Regions from separate parts of the Terribacillus sp. FSL K6-0262 genome, predicted to be linked through region 1. Evidence: a T-box and tRNA genes for the amino acid it is inferred to sense, from the RefSeq annotation. Region 1 holds a T-box; the other holds one or more tRNA genes.
The links. A T-box is a leader RNA that pairs with one kind of tRNA and senses whether it is charged. The one in region 1 lies ahead of ileS (isoleucine--tRNA ligase), so its partner is inferred to be a tRNA-Ile.
Positions count from the first base shown of each region.

Region 2: it has a tRNA-Ile gene. The T-box ahead of ileS (isoleucine--tRNA ligase) is inferred to sense a tRNA for this amino acid. The anticodon was not compared.

Region 1 is NZ_CP150277.1:272,328-280,384, reverse strand. Features, by position in the region: gene spoIIGA (sigma-E processing peptidase SpoIIGA) at 1-186, shown strand, start outside; gene sigE (RNA polymerase sporulation sigma factor SigE) at 204-923, shown strand; gene sigG (RNA polymerase sporulation sigma factor SigG) at 1,049-1,831, shown strand; gene MHI54_RS01375 (YlmC/YmxH family sporulation protein) at 1,929-2,192, shown strand; gene pgeF (peptidoglycan editing factor PgeF) at 2,254-3,066, shown strand; gene MHI54_RS01365 (YggS family pyridoxal phosphate-dependent enzyme) at 3,063-3,743, shown strand; gene MHI54_RS01360 (cell division protein SepF) at 3,758-4,204, shown strand; gene MHI54_RS01355 (YggT family protein) at 4,211-4,471, shown strand; gene MHI54_RS01350 (RNA-binding protein) at 4,491-5,264, shown strand; gene MHI54_RS01345 (DivIVA domain-containing protein) at 5,338-5,838, shown strand; T-box leader at 5,908-6,123, shown strand; gene ileS (isoleucine--tRNA ligase) at 6,182-8,057, shown strand, end outside.
Region 2 is NZ_CP150277.1:1,497,334-1,505,390, forward strand. Features, by position in the region: rRNA gene MHI54_RS07740 (23S ribosomal RNA) at 24-2,948, opposite strand; tRNA gene MHI54_RS07745 (tRNA-Ala) at 3,051-3,126, opposite strand; tRNA gene MHI54_RS07750 (tRNA-Ile) at 3,141-3,217, opposite strand; rRNA gene MHI54_RS07755 (16S ribosomal RNA) at 3,316-4,877, opposite strand; gene pdaB (polysaccharide deacetylase family sporulation protein PdaB) at 5,993-6,754, shown strand; gene gerD (spore germination lipoprotein GerD) at 6,821-7,393, shown strand; gene MHI54_RS07770 (Mrp/NBP35 family ATP-binding protein) at 7,508-8,057, opposite strand, start outside.

The DNA of each region.
Region 1 (8,057 bases):
AATGGGGAAGGAGCACTTATGCTTGTCTTAAAGCCGGACAGCATTCTGATTGAGTTGGATCAAAAGATAATCGAAACAGATCGGGTCTGGATCGGCATTCAATTCGGCAATCTGACAACCGATCATCGGTATCACTGTCTGCTCCATCCGTCACTTGTACATGATGCCAGCACGCAAGCGGGCTAAGAAGAAGGGAGATAAACATGGGGAAAAGAGCATGGAAGCTGAAATTATGGTGGTATAAGATTCTTGTAAAGCTGGGGATCAAGCGGAAGGAAATCTATTACATCGGCGGCAGCGAGGCATTGCCTCCCCCACTGTCGAAGGAAGAAGAATTCAAATTGCTTCAGCTTTTGCCGACAGGAGATAAATCTGCCAGGGCGATGCTTATCGAACGGAATCTGCGTTTGGTAGTGTATATAGCAAGGAAGTTCGAAAATACCGGGATCAACATCGAGGATTTGATCAGTATCGGAACAATCGGTTTGATCAAAGCGGTGAATACCTTCAACCCAGAGAAAAAAATCAAACTTGCGACATACGCGTCCCGCTGTATCGAGAATGAAATTCTCATGTACCTGCGCAGGAACAGCAAATTGAAATCGGAAATCTCCTTCGATGAACCGCTCAATATCGATTGGGATGGCAATGAATTATTATTGTCGGATGTTCTGGGGACAGATGATGATATCATCACCAAGGATATCGAAAAAAATGTGGATAAAAACTTATTGAAAAAAGCACTGGAACAGCTGAATGACAGGGAAAAGCAAATCATGGAGCTGCGTTTCGGGCTAGTCGGCCAGGAAGAGAAGACCCAAAAGGATGTGGCCGATATGCTCGGCATTTCCCAATCGTATATTTCCAGGCTGGAAAAGAAAATCATCCGCAGACTGCAAAAAGAATTTAATAAAATGCTTTAACCCTTACTGGTGCCTGTATTTGTCCCTGCCCGGACAATGTCAGGCACTTTTTGTCTTTGCATAAAAAAATTCCCGAGGGGAGATACTGTGCTTGCATCGCATCTTCAATCGGGAGGTCAAGGAATATGTCGAGACAGAAAGTTGAAATATGTGGAGTAGATACTTCGAAACTGCCAGTGCTCAAAAATGAAGAAATGAAAAAGCTATTCATCCGCATGCAGCAGGAGGACGACATGTCAGCCCGGGAAGAACTCGTCAATGGGAATCTCCGTCTCGTTCTCAGTGTCATCCAGCGTTTCAATAACCGAGGGGAATATGTCGACGATCTTTTTCAAGTAGGCTGTATCGGACTAATGAAATCCATAGATAATTTCGATTTGAAGCATAATGTGCGTTTCTCTACATACGCAGTGCCGATGATCATCGGGGAAATCCGTCGCTACCTCAGGGACAATAATCCGATCCGCGTATCGCGTTCCTTACGCGATACAGCATACAAAGCTTTGCAAGTGAGGGAGAAGCTGATTGCTCAGACATCGAAGGATCCGACAACGGCAGAAATTGCAGCAGAGCTGGGCGTACAGCCCTCAGACATCACCTTTGCCATGGATGCCATCCAGGATCCGGTCTCTTTATTCGAGCCGATTTACAATGATGGAGGCGACCCTATCTTCGTTTTGGACCAGCTGCGCAGCGAATCGGAGAATGATGCGGCCTGGCTGGATAACCTATCGATAAAAGAAGGTATGCATCGCTTGAACGAGCGGGAGAAAATGATACTTAACAAGCGCTTCTTCCAAGGAAAGACGCAAATGGAAGTGGCAGATGAAATCGGAATATCCCAAGCACAAGTATCACGCCTGGAAAAAGCCGCAATCGAAGAGATGAATAAACAAATGTTCGAATGAAAGACACCTCTGTCCGGTGTCTTTTTTTATGTTTGGATGCTAAATGACCAGCTTGGCCGCATAGACTAGAAAAAAGCAGCAAAGGAGCAAAGTAATCATGACGCTTACCGAATTGCAGATGAAGGATATAATTTTGATGGAAAACGGGAAAAGGGTAGGGAATGTATCCGACTTGGAAATCAATGCACAAAACGGGCATATTTCAGCGATCGTCGTGACACTCCGCGGTAAAATGATGGGGCTGTTCGGCAAGGAAGAAGAATTGGTTGTCCCGTGGAATCAGATCATCACAATCGGGACGGATGTCATTTTGATCAAGAGTCCAGAGCAAGTATCGATCACCGAAGAAGCTGGCAAGTAATCTTGTACAGAAACAGACGGAAATATGGTACTATAAAAGCAATCAGAGGAGTGGGTACCATATGAAGGAAACAGCTTCCAGTCTGAAGGGGCTGTATATGGAGCTTGGCGGATGGTCAGCTCCTGACAGCATCGTCAGCGGGATTACGACAAAATACCATGGTGTGAGCAAAGCACCTTTTGATAGTCTGAATATGGGGCTGCATGTCGGGGATGATCCAAAGGATGTCATCCGGAATCGTGAGCTGCTTGCAGACGCCATTCATTTTCCATTGGATAAATGGGTCCTGGGGGAACAGGTCCATGGAACGGAAATAGCAGTCGTCACAAAACAGGAAGCTGGCCGCGGCAGCAGGGATTTGGCAGACAGCCTGCCGGCAGTCGATGGCCTGATCACCAAGGAAAAAGGAATACTGCTTTCTGCATTCTTTGCCGACTGCGTGCCGCTTTACTTCTGTGATGCAGCCAATGGATGGATCGGGATGGCGCATGCTGGCTGGCGCGGAACCGTCGCCGATATGGCAGGGAAAATGGTCGAGGCGCTTTGTGCCCGTGGAGCAGACAAGGATAATCTGCAGGTAATGATTGGACCGTGCATTTCCAAAAACAGGTATGAAGTGGACGGTCGTATCGTTCAGCAGATTCCGGTACAATTCCGGGATGAGGTGCTTGATTCCCATGCTCATGGCCGATTCCAGCTTGATTTGCAGGCGCTCAACCGACTTTATCTGCAGCGGGCAGGAATCATGAGCGGTAACATACTGACAGCAGCCTATTGTACATATGATTCCCCGGAATTTTATTCACACCGGGAGGATCAGGGGAAAACCGGCAGAATGCTCGGTTTTATCGGAATGAAAGAGGAGCAAGTATGAATACAGTAAAACAGAATCTGGAACGGATCAGGGAGGAGATCAGCTCGGCAGCGGCCCAATCCGGCCGGAAATCCGAGGATATTACACTCCTTGCAGTCACGAAATATGTTACAATTGAACGAACAAAAGAAGCTGTCGATGCTGGGATTGTCGATTTGGGTGAGAACCGGATCGAGGGCTTCCTGGAGAAGCAGGCCGCAATCGGGGAAAAAGCCAATTGGCATTTCATCGGCAATCTGCAATCCAGGAAAGTGAAAGATGTCATCAATCAAGTGGATTATCTGCATGCACTCGATAGGCTTTCATTGGCAAAGGAAATACAGAAACGGGCTGCCAGGAAAATCAAGTGCTTTGTGCAGGTCAACGTAAGCGGAGAAGAAACCAAATCCGGCGTGTCACCAGATGAAACACTTGCTTTCATCCGGAAGCTTGCGGCATATCCTGCGATCGAGGTTGTCGGGTTGATGACAATGGCACCCAATACACAGGATGAAGATGTGCTCCGCGGTGTTTTCAGCGGATTGAGGAAGCTGCGTGATGAAGCGGCAGCTGAAAATATGGCCCATGCACCGTGCACCATGTTATCCATGGGAATGAGTAATGATTTCAAAATTGCAATAGAAGAAGGAGCGACACATGTCCGGGTCGGCTCTGCCCTTGTAGGTCCATATCAATAAGCGAGGTGAATAATATGAGTTTCAAGAATAAGATGAAGAATTTCTTTACTGTGGATGACGAGGAGTATGAATACGTCGAGGAACAGGCTGAAGAACAAGAAGAAATCGAGCCTTACCGACAAGGCGGGCGGAATCAGAGCCAGGCTCAGAATGTTGTGAGCCTGAAAAGTGTACAATCCTCCTCCAAAGTCGTCCTCTGTGAGCCAAGGACTTATAATGAAGCGCAGGAAATTGCTGATCATGTGGTGAACAGAAGGGCAGTCGTGCTCAATTTGCAGCGTGTCGACCACCATCAGGCGAAGCGAATCGTTGATTTTCTCAGCGGAACGGTTTACGCTCTCAATGGTGATATTCAAAAGCTGGGCAGTCAGACGTTCCTATGCGCTCCGGACAATATCGAGCTTACCGGCAGTATATCCGATATGGTAGAGGAACAGGATGACTATAATAAGAGGTGGTAAAAGCAGATGCTTTGGAACATAATTAGTGCAGCATTCCAGGTTTATTCCCTGGCATTGATCGTCTATATCCTGATGTCGTGGTTCCCTGGAGCCAGGCAGTCAGCGTTCGGGGAGATCCTGGGACGAATTTGTGAGCCGTATTTGGATGTATTCCGCAGGTTCATTCCGCCGCTGGGGATGATCGATCTGTCGCCGATCGTTGCGATCATCGTCCTCAATTTGGCACGGAGTGGGTTATATACCATTTACGCGATGATTTTCTATTGATTAAGGAGTATATGACTACGTGAGTATCTATCAGCATTACCGGGAAGAGGAGCGTCCTTTCATCGACCAGATCCTTTCCTGGATGGAACAAGTGGAACGTCAGTACCAGCCTCGGGTGACCGATTTCCTGGATCCACGGGAACAGCTTATTTTCCGGCAGCTGCTAAGCGGCCAGCCAGAACTGCAGTGGGCTTTTTCGGGCGGATCCGAGGACGCAGAAAGAAAGCGGGGCATCATCGCCCCGATCTATGACACGATAACACCGGAGGATTTCAGCATCGAGCTGCTCGAAGCCGCCTATCCCGCCAAATTTGTCACGCTTGAACATCGTGATGTGATGGGTTCATTTCTTTCCCTGGGCATCGATCGCAAGAAGCTGGGCGATATCAGTGTGAGTGATGGTGTCATCCAGCTTTTCACCACTTCGGACATCGCCGTCTACATACGTGCGAATTTAGTGGAAGTCAAACGAGCGAAGGTATCATGGGAGACAGTCGATCCGGCGAATTTCAGGCCGGAAAAGCTGGAGTGGCTGCGTGTGGAAGCCACTGTATCCTCCCTCAGGCTGGATGCTGTGATGAAGGAGCTTTTCCGTTTGTCAAGGCAGCAGGCGGCGGAGCGGATTCAAAAAGGCCTCGTCAAAGTCAACTTCAGGATTGTCGAAGATGTCAGCTATCAGCTGGCTGAAGGGGATCTCATTTCCCTGCGCGGCAAAGGGCGGGGCAAGCTTGCACAAGTGAAGGGTACGACCAAGAAGGACAAGCTGCGTATCACATTGGAAAAATTAAAGTAGCCGAAATGGCTGTTTTATGCTATCTTTGTCGAATAACAGCAATTATTAGATCTTTTAACAGGAGGTGGCCGTCGTGCCATTAACACCTTTGGATATCCACAATAAAGAGTTCGCCCGCGGATTCCGCGGTTATGATGAAGATGATGTAAACGACTTCCTCGACAGGGTGATCAAGGATTACGAGATCATCATCCGGGAGAAAAAGGACTTGGAAGAACGGGTCCAGCAGCTGGAGGAACGCCTTGGTCATTTCAATAACATTGAAACGACTTTGAATAAGTCGATCCTTGTAGCGCAGGAAACGGCAGAAGAAGTGAAGGGCAATGCAATGAAAGAGTCCAAGCTGATCATCAAGGAAGCGGAGAAGAATGCAGACCGGATCATCAACGAGTCCCTCACGAAATCACGTCAGATTGCCTTGGAAGTCGAGGAACTCAAAAAGCAGGCGAAAGTATTCCGGACACGCTTGAAGATGCTTGTGGAAGCACAGCTTGAGATGATTGAAACGGATGATTGGGATGGTTTATTCGCCACAGAGGTTGCGTATGAGCCTGAGGAAGAGCCGGCGGAATAAAGCCCGCTTGACGTTTTTCACAAACTTACATATAATTTTACTATTATTAGCAAACAACATGACCAAGATAAAAAGACTGTGATCGGGACAGTAGGAAGTCCATACGCTTCAAAGCGAGCCGGGGAAGGTGAGAGCCTGGCAGGGTATTTCTTCCGAACATCACCCGTTAGTTTCCATTCGAACCGCAAGCAGTAGAAATGGACGTCTCATTCACGTTACGAATTTCGAGTGGACGGATGAAATCCGTCTATAAGGGTGGTACCGCGAGTCTCTCTCGTCCCTTTTGGGATGCTGAGGGGCTCTTTTTTTACCCCAAGCTCGGTCATGACAAGGAGGAAGAACATTGGATTACAAAGACACACTGCTGATGCCGGAAACGGCATTCCCGATGCGCGGCAATCTGCCGAACAAAGAACCGAAAATGCAGCAGGAATGGGAAGAAAAAAATATCTACCAAAAAGTGCAGGACAGAACAGAAGGGCGTCCGCTCTTCGTATTGCATGACGGACCTCCATATGCCAATGGCGACTTGCACATGGGGCATGCGTTGAATAAAGTATTGAAAGACTTCATCGTCCGCTATAAATCCATGTCTGGCTTCCATGCACCATATGTTCCAGGCTGGGATACACATGGCCTGCCGATCGAGCAGGCGCTGACCAAGAAAAAAGTCGACCGCAAAAAAATGACGGTTGCGGAATTCCGCCGTCTCTGTGCGGAATATGCCTTGCAGCAAATCGATAACCAGCGCAGCCAGTTCAAGCAGCTTGGTGTCCGCGGTGATTGGGACAATCCATACATCACATTGACGAAAGACTATGAAGCAGCACAAATCAAGGTATTCGGGGAGATGGCTAAAAAAGGTTACATCTATAAAGGCATGAAGCCGGTTTACTGGTCCCCATCCTCTGAATCGGCTTTGGCTGAAGCTGAAATCGAGTATCAGGATAAACGTTCTGCATCGATTTATGTTGCCTTCCAAGTCAAAGACGGTAAAAATCTTTTCGAGGGTGATGAGAAGTTCATCATCTGGACGACGACTCCTTGGACATTGCCTGCAAACGTTGCGATCTCCCTTCATCCGGAAGTGACATACGTGGTAGCGCAAGTCGGTGCGGAGAAATATGTCGTTGCGGAAGATCTGCTCAATAGTGTAGCGGAAACGCTTGAATGGAATGATCTGCAAGTATTGAAAACGTTCAAAGGAAAAGAAGCGGAATACGTGACGACACAGCATCCTTTCTATGACCGTGATTCATTGATCATCCTTGGTGAACATGTTACGACAGACAGCGGTACTGGCTGTGTGCACACAGCACCAGGACATGGGGAAGAGGATTTCTTCGCCAGCCAGCCATATAAACTGCCGATCATCAGCCCATTGGATGACAAAGGCGTATTTACCAAAGAAGCTCCTGGTTTCGAAGGGGTATTCTATGATAAGGCAAACAAGAACATCACGGAACTGCTTGAAGAAAAAGGCGCATTATTGAAACTCGACTTCTTCACGCATTCTTATCCGCATGACTGGCGGACGAAGAAACCAGTCATCTATCGTGCGACAGCACAATGGTTTGCTTCCATCAAAGCATTCCGTGATCAGATCATCGAGCAGATCAAAGAGGTGGAATGGTTCCCGAAATGGGGCGAAACACGTCTTTATAACATGTTCCGTGACCGCGAAGACTGGTGTATTTCACGTCAGCGTGCGTGGGGTGTCCCGATTCCGGTATTCTACGGTGAAGACGGTGAACCGATCATCACGGAAGAAACGATCCAGCATGTGTCCGACCTATTCCTTGAACATGGCTCCAATGTCTGGTTCGAAAGGGAAGCGAAAGATTTGCTTCCGGAAGGATTCACTTCCGAGCACAGCCCGAACGGCATCTTCACGAAAGAAACAGACATCATGGACGTATGGTTCGATTCCGGATCCTCGCACCAAGGTGTATTGGAAAACCGCCCTGAATTGCAGCGTCCGGCTGATCTTTATTTGGAAGGTTCCGACCAATACCGCGGCTGGTTCAACTCTTCTTTGACAACTGCTGTGGCCGTAACTGGCAAAGCTCCGTATAAAGCTGTCCTCAGCCATGGGTTCGCTTTGGACGGAAAAGGCAAGAAGATGAGTAAATCACTCGGCAACATCGTCGTGCCGTCGAAAATCATGAAGCAGTATGGTGCTGATATCCTTCGCCTATGGGTGGCGTCGGTCGATTATC
Region 2 (8,057 bases), 1.2 Mb from region 1:
CGGCCTTTTCCGCTTTTCGTTTTTTAGTTAAGTCCTCGATCGATTAGTATTCGTCAGCTGCACGTGTCACCACGCTTCCACCTCGAACCTATCTACCTCATCGTCTCTGAGGGATCTTACTCATTTAAAATGATGGGAAGTCTCATCTTGAGGGGGGCTTCATGCTTAGATGCTTTCAGCACTTATCCCTTCCGCACGTAGCTACCCAGCTGTGCTCCTGGCGGAACAACTGGTGCACCAGCGGTGCGTCCATCCCGGTCCTCTCGTACTAAGGACAGCTCCTCTCAAACTTCCAACGCCCACGACGGATAGGGACCGAACTGTCTCACGACGTTCTGAACCCAGCTCGCGTACCGCTTTAATGGGCGAACAGCCCAACCCTTGGGACCGACTACAGCCCCAGGATGCGATGAGCCGACATCGAGGTGCCAAACCTCCCCGTCGATGTGGACTCTTGGGGGAGATAAGCCTGTTATCCCCGGGGTAGCTTTTATCCGTTGAGCGACGGCCCTTCCATACGGCACCGCCGGATCACTAAGCCCGACTTTCGTCCCTGCTCGACTTGTAGGTCTCGCAGTCAAGCTCCCTTCTGCCTTTGCACGCTACGAATGATTTCCAACCATTCTGAGGGAACCTTTGGGCGCCTCCGTTACTCTTTGGGAGGCGACCGCCCCAGTCAAACTGCCCACCTGACACTGTCTCCGAACCGGATGACGGTTCTGGGTTAGAATGTCAATACAGCCAGGGTGGTATCCCACGGATGCCTCCGCCGAAGCTGGCGCTCCGGTTTCCAAGGCTCCCACCTATCCTGTACAAGCTGTACCAACATTCCATATCAGGCTACAGTAAAGCTCCACGGGGTCTTTCCGTCCTGTCGCGGGTAATGCGCATCTTCACGCATAGTATAATTTCACCGGGTCTCTCGTTGAGACAGTGCCCAAGTCGTTGCACCTTTCGTGCGGGTCGGAACTTACCCGACAAGGAATTTCGCTACCTTAGGACCGTTATAGTTACGGCCGCCGTTTACTGGGGCTTCGGTTCACAGCTTCGGGACGAAGTCCCTAACCATTCCCCTTAACCTTCCAGCACCGGGCAGGTGTCAGCCCCTATACTTCGCCTTACGGCTTTGCAGAGACCTGTGTTTTTGCTAAACAGTCGCTTGGGCCTTTTCACTGCGGCTTCTCCTAAAAAGAAGCACCCCTTCTCCCGAAGTTACGGGGTCATTTTGCCGAGTTCCTTAACGAGAGTTCTCCCGATCATCTTCGGTTACTCACCGTGCCTACCTGTGTCGGTTTGCGGTACGGGCACCTATTTCCTCACTAGAGGCTTTTCTTGGCAGTGTGAAATCAGGAACTTCGGTACTAAATTTCCCTCCCCATAACCGCCTGGAATCATGTTGAGTGGATTTGCCTGCTCAACTTCCTCACGGCTTGGACGCGCATGACCAGCAGCGCGCTTTCCTTATCCTCCTGCGTCCCCCCATCGTTCAAGCGGATTTAGGTGGTACAGGAATATCAACCTGTTATCCATCGCCTACGCCTTTCGGCCTCGGCTTAGGCCCCGACTAACCCTGAGCGGACGAGCCTTCCTCAGGAAACCTTGGGCTTTCGATGAAAGAGATTCTCACTCTTTTTTCGCTACTCATACCGGCATTCTCACTTCTAAGCGCTCCAGCCGTCCTCACGATCGACCTTCACAGCCCTTAGAACGCTCTCCTACCACTGACATCGTAGATGTCAATCCGCAGCTTCGGTGGTGTGTTTAGCCCCGGTATATTTTCGGCGCAGCGTCACTCGACCAGTGAGCTATTACGCACTCTTTCAATGATGGCTGCTTCTAAGCCAACATCCTGGTTGTCTAAGCAACGCCACATCCTTTTCCACTTAACACACACTTTGGGACCTTAGCTGGCGGTCTGGGCTGTTTCCCTTTCGACCATGAACCTTATCACCCATGGTCTGACTCCCAAAGTAGATTGATTGGCATTCGGAGTTTGACTGAATTCGGTAACCCGATGAGGGCCCCTAGTCCAATCAGTGCTCTACCTCCAACCATCATCCTTTGAGGCTAGCCCTAAAGCTATTTCGGAGAGAACCAGCTATCTCCGTGTTCGATTGGCATTTCACCCCTACCCACACCTCATCCCCGCACTTTTCAACGTGCGTGGGTTCGGGCCTCCAGTCAGTGTTACCTGACCTTCACCCTGGACATGGGTAGATCACACGGTTTCGGGTCTACGACCACCTACTATGTCGCCCTATTCAGACTCGCTTTCGCTGCGGCTCCGTCTTTTCAACTTAACCTTGCAGGGGATCGTAACTCGCCGGTCCATTCTACAAAAGGTACGCCGTCACCCATTAACGGGCTTCGACTACTTGTAGGCACACGGTTTCAGGTTCTATTTCACTCCCCTTCCGGGGTGCTTTTCACCTTTCCCTCACGGTACTGGTTCACTATCGGTCACTAGGGAGTATTTAGCCTTGGGAGATGGTCCTCCCGGATTCCGACGGAATTTCACGTGTTCCGCCGTACTCAGGATACACTCCGGAGGAAACCACATTTCAAGTACAGGGCTCTTACCTTCTATGGCGGGCCATTCCAAGCCGCTTCGTCTACATGGTTTCTTTGTAACTCCAAAGGAGTGTCCTACAACCCCAGAAGGCAAGCCTTCTGGTTTGGGCTGATTCCGTTTCGCTCGCCGCTACTTGGGAAATCGCATTTGCTTTCTCTTCCTCCGGGTAATGAGATGTTTCAGTTCCCCGGGTCTGCCTCGCATCACCTATGTATTCAGTAATGCGTACTATCCAATAACGGATAGCGGGTTCCCCCATTCGGAAATCTCCGGATCAAAGCTTACTTACAGCTCCCCGAAGCATATCGGTGTTAGTCCCGTCCTTCATCGGCTCCTAGTGCCAAGGCATCCACCGTGCGCCCTTCTTCACTTAACTAATAACGCATGATGCATTAAATCGCGACAATATATATTGTCTTGCTTTAAAGTTTGATGTTCTGGCATGTTGTTTCTTATCTAGTTTTCAAGGTTCACATAATGGTGGAGCCTAGCGGGATCGAACCGCTGACCTCCTGCGTGCAAAGCAGGCGCTCTCCCAGCTGAGCTAAGGCCCCGAATAAAAAATAGATGGTGGGCCTAAGTGGACTCGAACCACCGACCTCACGCTTATCAGGCGTGCGCTCTAACCAGCTGAGCTATAGGCCCATCTATAAGGATATGCAGTTTACAGCTTGATCCTTCAAAACTGAACAAACAACCCAATTACGTGTCTACTACGAAGTAGTAGTTCCAATTATCCTTAGAAAGGAGGTGATCCAGCCGCACCTTCCGATACGGCTACCTTGTTACGACTTCACCCCAATCATTGATCCCACCTTCGGCGGCTGGCTCCAAAAGGTTACCTCACCGACTTCGGGTGTTACCAACTCTCGTGGTGTGACGGGCGGTGTGTACAAGGCCCGGGAACGTATTCACCGCGGCATGCTGATCCGCGATTACTAGCGATTCCGGCTTCATGCAGGCGAGTTGCAGCCTGCAATCCGAACTGAGAATGGTTTTATGGGATTTGCTTAGCCTCGCGGCTTCGCTGCCCTTTGTACCATCCATTGTAGCACGTGTGTAGCCCAGGTCATAAGGGGCATGATGATTTGACGTCATCCCCACCTTCCTCCGGTTTGTCACCGGCAGTCACTCTAGAGTGCCCAACTGAATGCTGGCAACTAGAATCAAGGGTTGCGCTCGTTGCGGGACTTAACCCAACATCTCACGACACGAGCTGACGACAACCATGCACCACCTGTCACGCTGTCCCCGAAGGGAACGCCTTGTCTCCAAGGTTGTCAGCGGATGTCAAGACCTGGTAAGGTTCTTCGCGTTGCTTCGAATTAAACCACATGCTCCACCGCTTGTGCGGGCCCCCGTCAATTCTTTTGAGTTTCAGCCTTGCGGCCGTACTCCCCAGGCGGAGTGCTTAATGCGTTAACTTCAGCACTAAGGGGCGGAAACCCCCTAACACCTAGCACTCATCGTTTACGGCGTGGACTACCAGGGTATCTAATCCTGTTTGCTCCCCACGCTTTCGCGCCTCAGCGTCAGTTACAGACCAGAGAGTCGCCTTCGCCACTGGTGTTCCTCCACATATCTACGCATTTCACCGCTACACGTGGAATTCCACTCTCCTCTTCTGCACTCAAGTTCCCCAGTTTCCAATGACCCTCCACAGTTAAGCTGTGGGCTTTCACATCAGACTTAAGAAACCGCCTACGCGCCCTTTACGCCCAATAATTCCGGACAACGCTTGCCCCCTACGTATTACCGCGGCTGCTGGCACGTAGTTAGCCGGGGCTTTCTGGTCAGGTACCGTCAAGGTACAAGCAGTTACTCTTGTACTTGTTCTTCCCTGACAACAGAGCTTTACGACCCGAAGGCCTTCATCGCTCACGCGGCGTTGCTCCGTCAGACTTTCGTCCATTGCGGAAGATTCCCTACTGCTGCCTCCCGTAGGAGTCTGGGCCGTGTCTCAGTCCCAGTGTGGCCGATCACCCTCTCAGGTCGGCTATGCATCGTCGCCTTGGTGGGCCGTTACCCCACCAACTAGCTAATGCACCGCGGGCCCATCTGTAAGTGACAGCCGAAACCGTCTTTCCATTTCCGATCAGGAGAAAGGAAATACTATCCGGTATTAGCCCCGGTTTCCCGGAGTTATCCCAGTCTTACAGGCAGGTTGCCCACGTGTTACTCACCCGTCCGCCGCTCATTCCGCCAGATTCACCCCGAAGGGGTCATCTGGTTTCCTGCGCTCGACTTGCATGTATTAGGCACGCCGCCAGCGTTCGTCCTGAGCCAAGATCAAACTCTCCATGAAAGTGTTGATGCATTGCTCGTCAGAGCTGACGTTGATCTTACGATCATGTCGTTTAGTTCGTAATTGGTTGTTTTGTTCAGTTTTCAAGAATCAAGTTGTTGTCGCTCGTTTCAGCGACTAGAACATCTTATCATGTCTCAATTGTTTTTGTCAACAACTTTTTTAAAAAACTTGATAATCTGTCCGGCACGTTTTTTTGTCTTACCTTAGCGCCGTTTAACAGTATACGACCTATTTCGATATGAGTCAACAGCTTTTTTCTATTAATTTTCAAAAGCCGCCGAGAGGCCCTTGTATGGAGCTATCTGACTATAGAAGGGAAACGCCATCCATGGGCCAGCATCAGTCCATTTTAACATAAAGGAAAGCTCCGCATCCAACGGAGCTTTCCTACTTTTCCTCTATTCCTATCACAGGTGGCTTTGATGATTTCCTTCAGATGACAGTAAATCCTGCAGTCAATGTCTGGAGAGTCTTCTTCATTGAGCATGTAAACGCCATTGTCATTCCCGCATTCCAATGGAGAAAGAAACGATTACTGCCGCACCTATCAACACCCCGCAAACGAGCACATTCTGCAGCGTACACCCAGAGGATATCCCCCTCGTTTCTGTTTCATTCATGAGGCTGTCCCTTCTCCACACCCGAGAGCGTATGCCGTGAGAAGTCATCCAATGGCTGTGCTTCCCATCAATCAAGTTGCAGGGGCTTCTTTCAAACATGACATCTTACTGATTCCGAAGTCATAACAGAGAGCGCAGCTGCTAAGATTACTCCCCCTAATGCCACCAGCAGGGTGCCGACCTCTGCACCGGGTGCTTTTCTTTGCTTTTCAGTTCATTATAGCTGCCTGCTTCCAGCCTTCACTTCTTCCTCCGTCAATCCGTCTTAAGAGGTCCAAGAGCATGTAGACTTCTTTTGCATCCATTCGATCGGCCTCCATTCGCTCCGATCCGCTTGCTCTCCTATTGGTGTCCCCCAGCTGACCGAAATAGAATCATTTTTTGTAAAAATATTGTCCTTTCTATGTAACAGTTGCAGACAAGCATCATGTTCGGGGACAGGCATGCATAGAATGGAACTACATTACGGGAGCAGCGAAGGGAATGATATGCATGCAGCACTTTTATGTATTCCGTTTCAACAAATGGAAAAGATGGGCATTCGTCGTTGCAGCAGCAATGTTCACGGCACTGATCATCTGGATGGAGACGAGCAGTTCATTATCCGTCTTTTCCTCAAAGGAAAAACCAGCAGCCCTGACTCAAGGAAGCAAGGATGAGCCTAATATTGCCCTCACCTTCAATATAAGCTGGGGAGATACGCAAGCCATCCCTATACTGGATGAATTGAAAGAACAGAATGTGAAAGCAACCTTCTTTGTCAGCGGCGAATGGGCAGAGCGACATCCGCAAATCGTCGATCGCATCGTCGAAGATAAGCATGAACTCGGAATGATGGGATACCGTTACAAGAGCTATATCGAACAAGAGCCTGCCCAAATAAGAAAGGATCTATCCTACGCTAAAGAGATATTCCGGAAACTCGGTCACGAGGATATCGAATTAGTCCGTGCGCCAACAGGAGATTTCACAACAGAGATTATTCAATTGTCCGAGACGCTCGGCTTGAAGGTGATCCAATACAGTGTGAATCCGCAGGACTGGCGCAATCCGGGCACGCAGCTCATCGTCGATGAAGTCATGGAGGAAGCAAGCAATGGCGATATCATCCAGCTGCATGCTTCCGACTCCGTCAAACAGACCGAAAAGGCCCTGGAAACCATCCTTCCGGCACTGAAGAATAAAGGCTATCATTATGTGACAGTCAGCGAATTGATTGCCGGGGGATCCCCGGAGCTGAAAGAAGTGAATTGATGCATAAACATGGCTCCTTCTGCGCAAAGTAAGTGTACTTACTAAAAGTGGAAGGAGCACGTGATTATGTTTGTACGGTTAGTGCCGATCCTGATATTATCCCTATTCGTGCTTGCTTCATGCACAGGCGGGCAAGCCGCCGAAAGCAGCCAGCCGGATTATGATACGACCAAGCAGATGGTCGCCGATATATTGAAGACGGATGAAGGCAAGAAAGCCATTTCGGAAGTGATGTCTGATGAGACGATGCAGGATTTGGTTTCGCTGGATGCCAGCAAAGTGGAAGATGCCATCAATAAATCATGGACCTCGGAAGAAGGACAGAAATTCTGGAAAGAACGCTTCGAGGATCCGGAATTTGTAGCTGCTTTCGCGAAAAATATCGGACCTGAGCAGAAGAAGCTTGTCAAAGATTTGATGAATGATTCCGATTTCCAAAAGCAGCTCCTGCAGCTCCTGCAGGATCCGAAGGTACAGGAGCAAATGCTGAATGTGATGAAAAGCCAGGAATTCCGAAAAGAACTGGAAAAGACAATCCAAGAGTCCGCTGAAACACCTATGTTTGAACAGAAGCTGATGCAAACCGTCCAAAAAGCATTGGAAGAAGCCCAGTCAAAACAGAAAGAAGAAGCAAAATGACGGAAACCACCTCTGCTATAGCAAGTGTAAATACGAGGCTACAGCACTCCTGCTTCAAGGTTGTATTACAAAAGCCAAATAAAAAGCTGAGAGCAAATACTCTCAGCTTTTTGGTCATTGCATATATTTTTCCAGGATCGCTCTTGCCAAGTCATCATACGCATCTCCAAGCGGATGATCCTCCTGGTAGACAGCCGGTGCAAAGACGCCTTCTTCTTTATAAGGCTGCGCCAGAGGCAAGCGGCCGATCACTTCCGTATCAAGTGCATCTGCAAGCTTGTCCCCGCCTCCTTGGCCGAATACATATTCTTTCTCACCTGTGGCCTGCACTTCGTAATATGCCATGTTTTCCACGACGCCGAGGATTTCATGCTCGGTTCGGATAGCCATCTGCCCGGCACGCGCCGCGACGAAGGCTGCATTAGGATGCGGTGTAGTGACGATGATCTCCTTGGAGGATGGCAGCATCGTATGAATATCCAAGGCCACATCCCCTGTCCCCGGAGGAAGATCGACAAGCAAGTAGTCCAAATCATCGCCCCATTGCACTTCCTTGAAGAAGCTTGTCAGCATTTTTCCAAGCATTGGGCCGCGCCAGATGACCGGACCATTGTCCTCGACGAAGAAGCCCATGGAAATGACTTTCACGCCAAAACGCTCCACT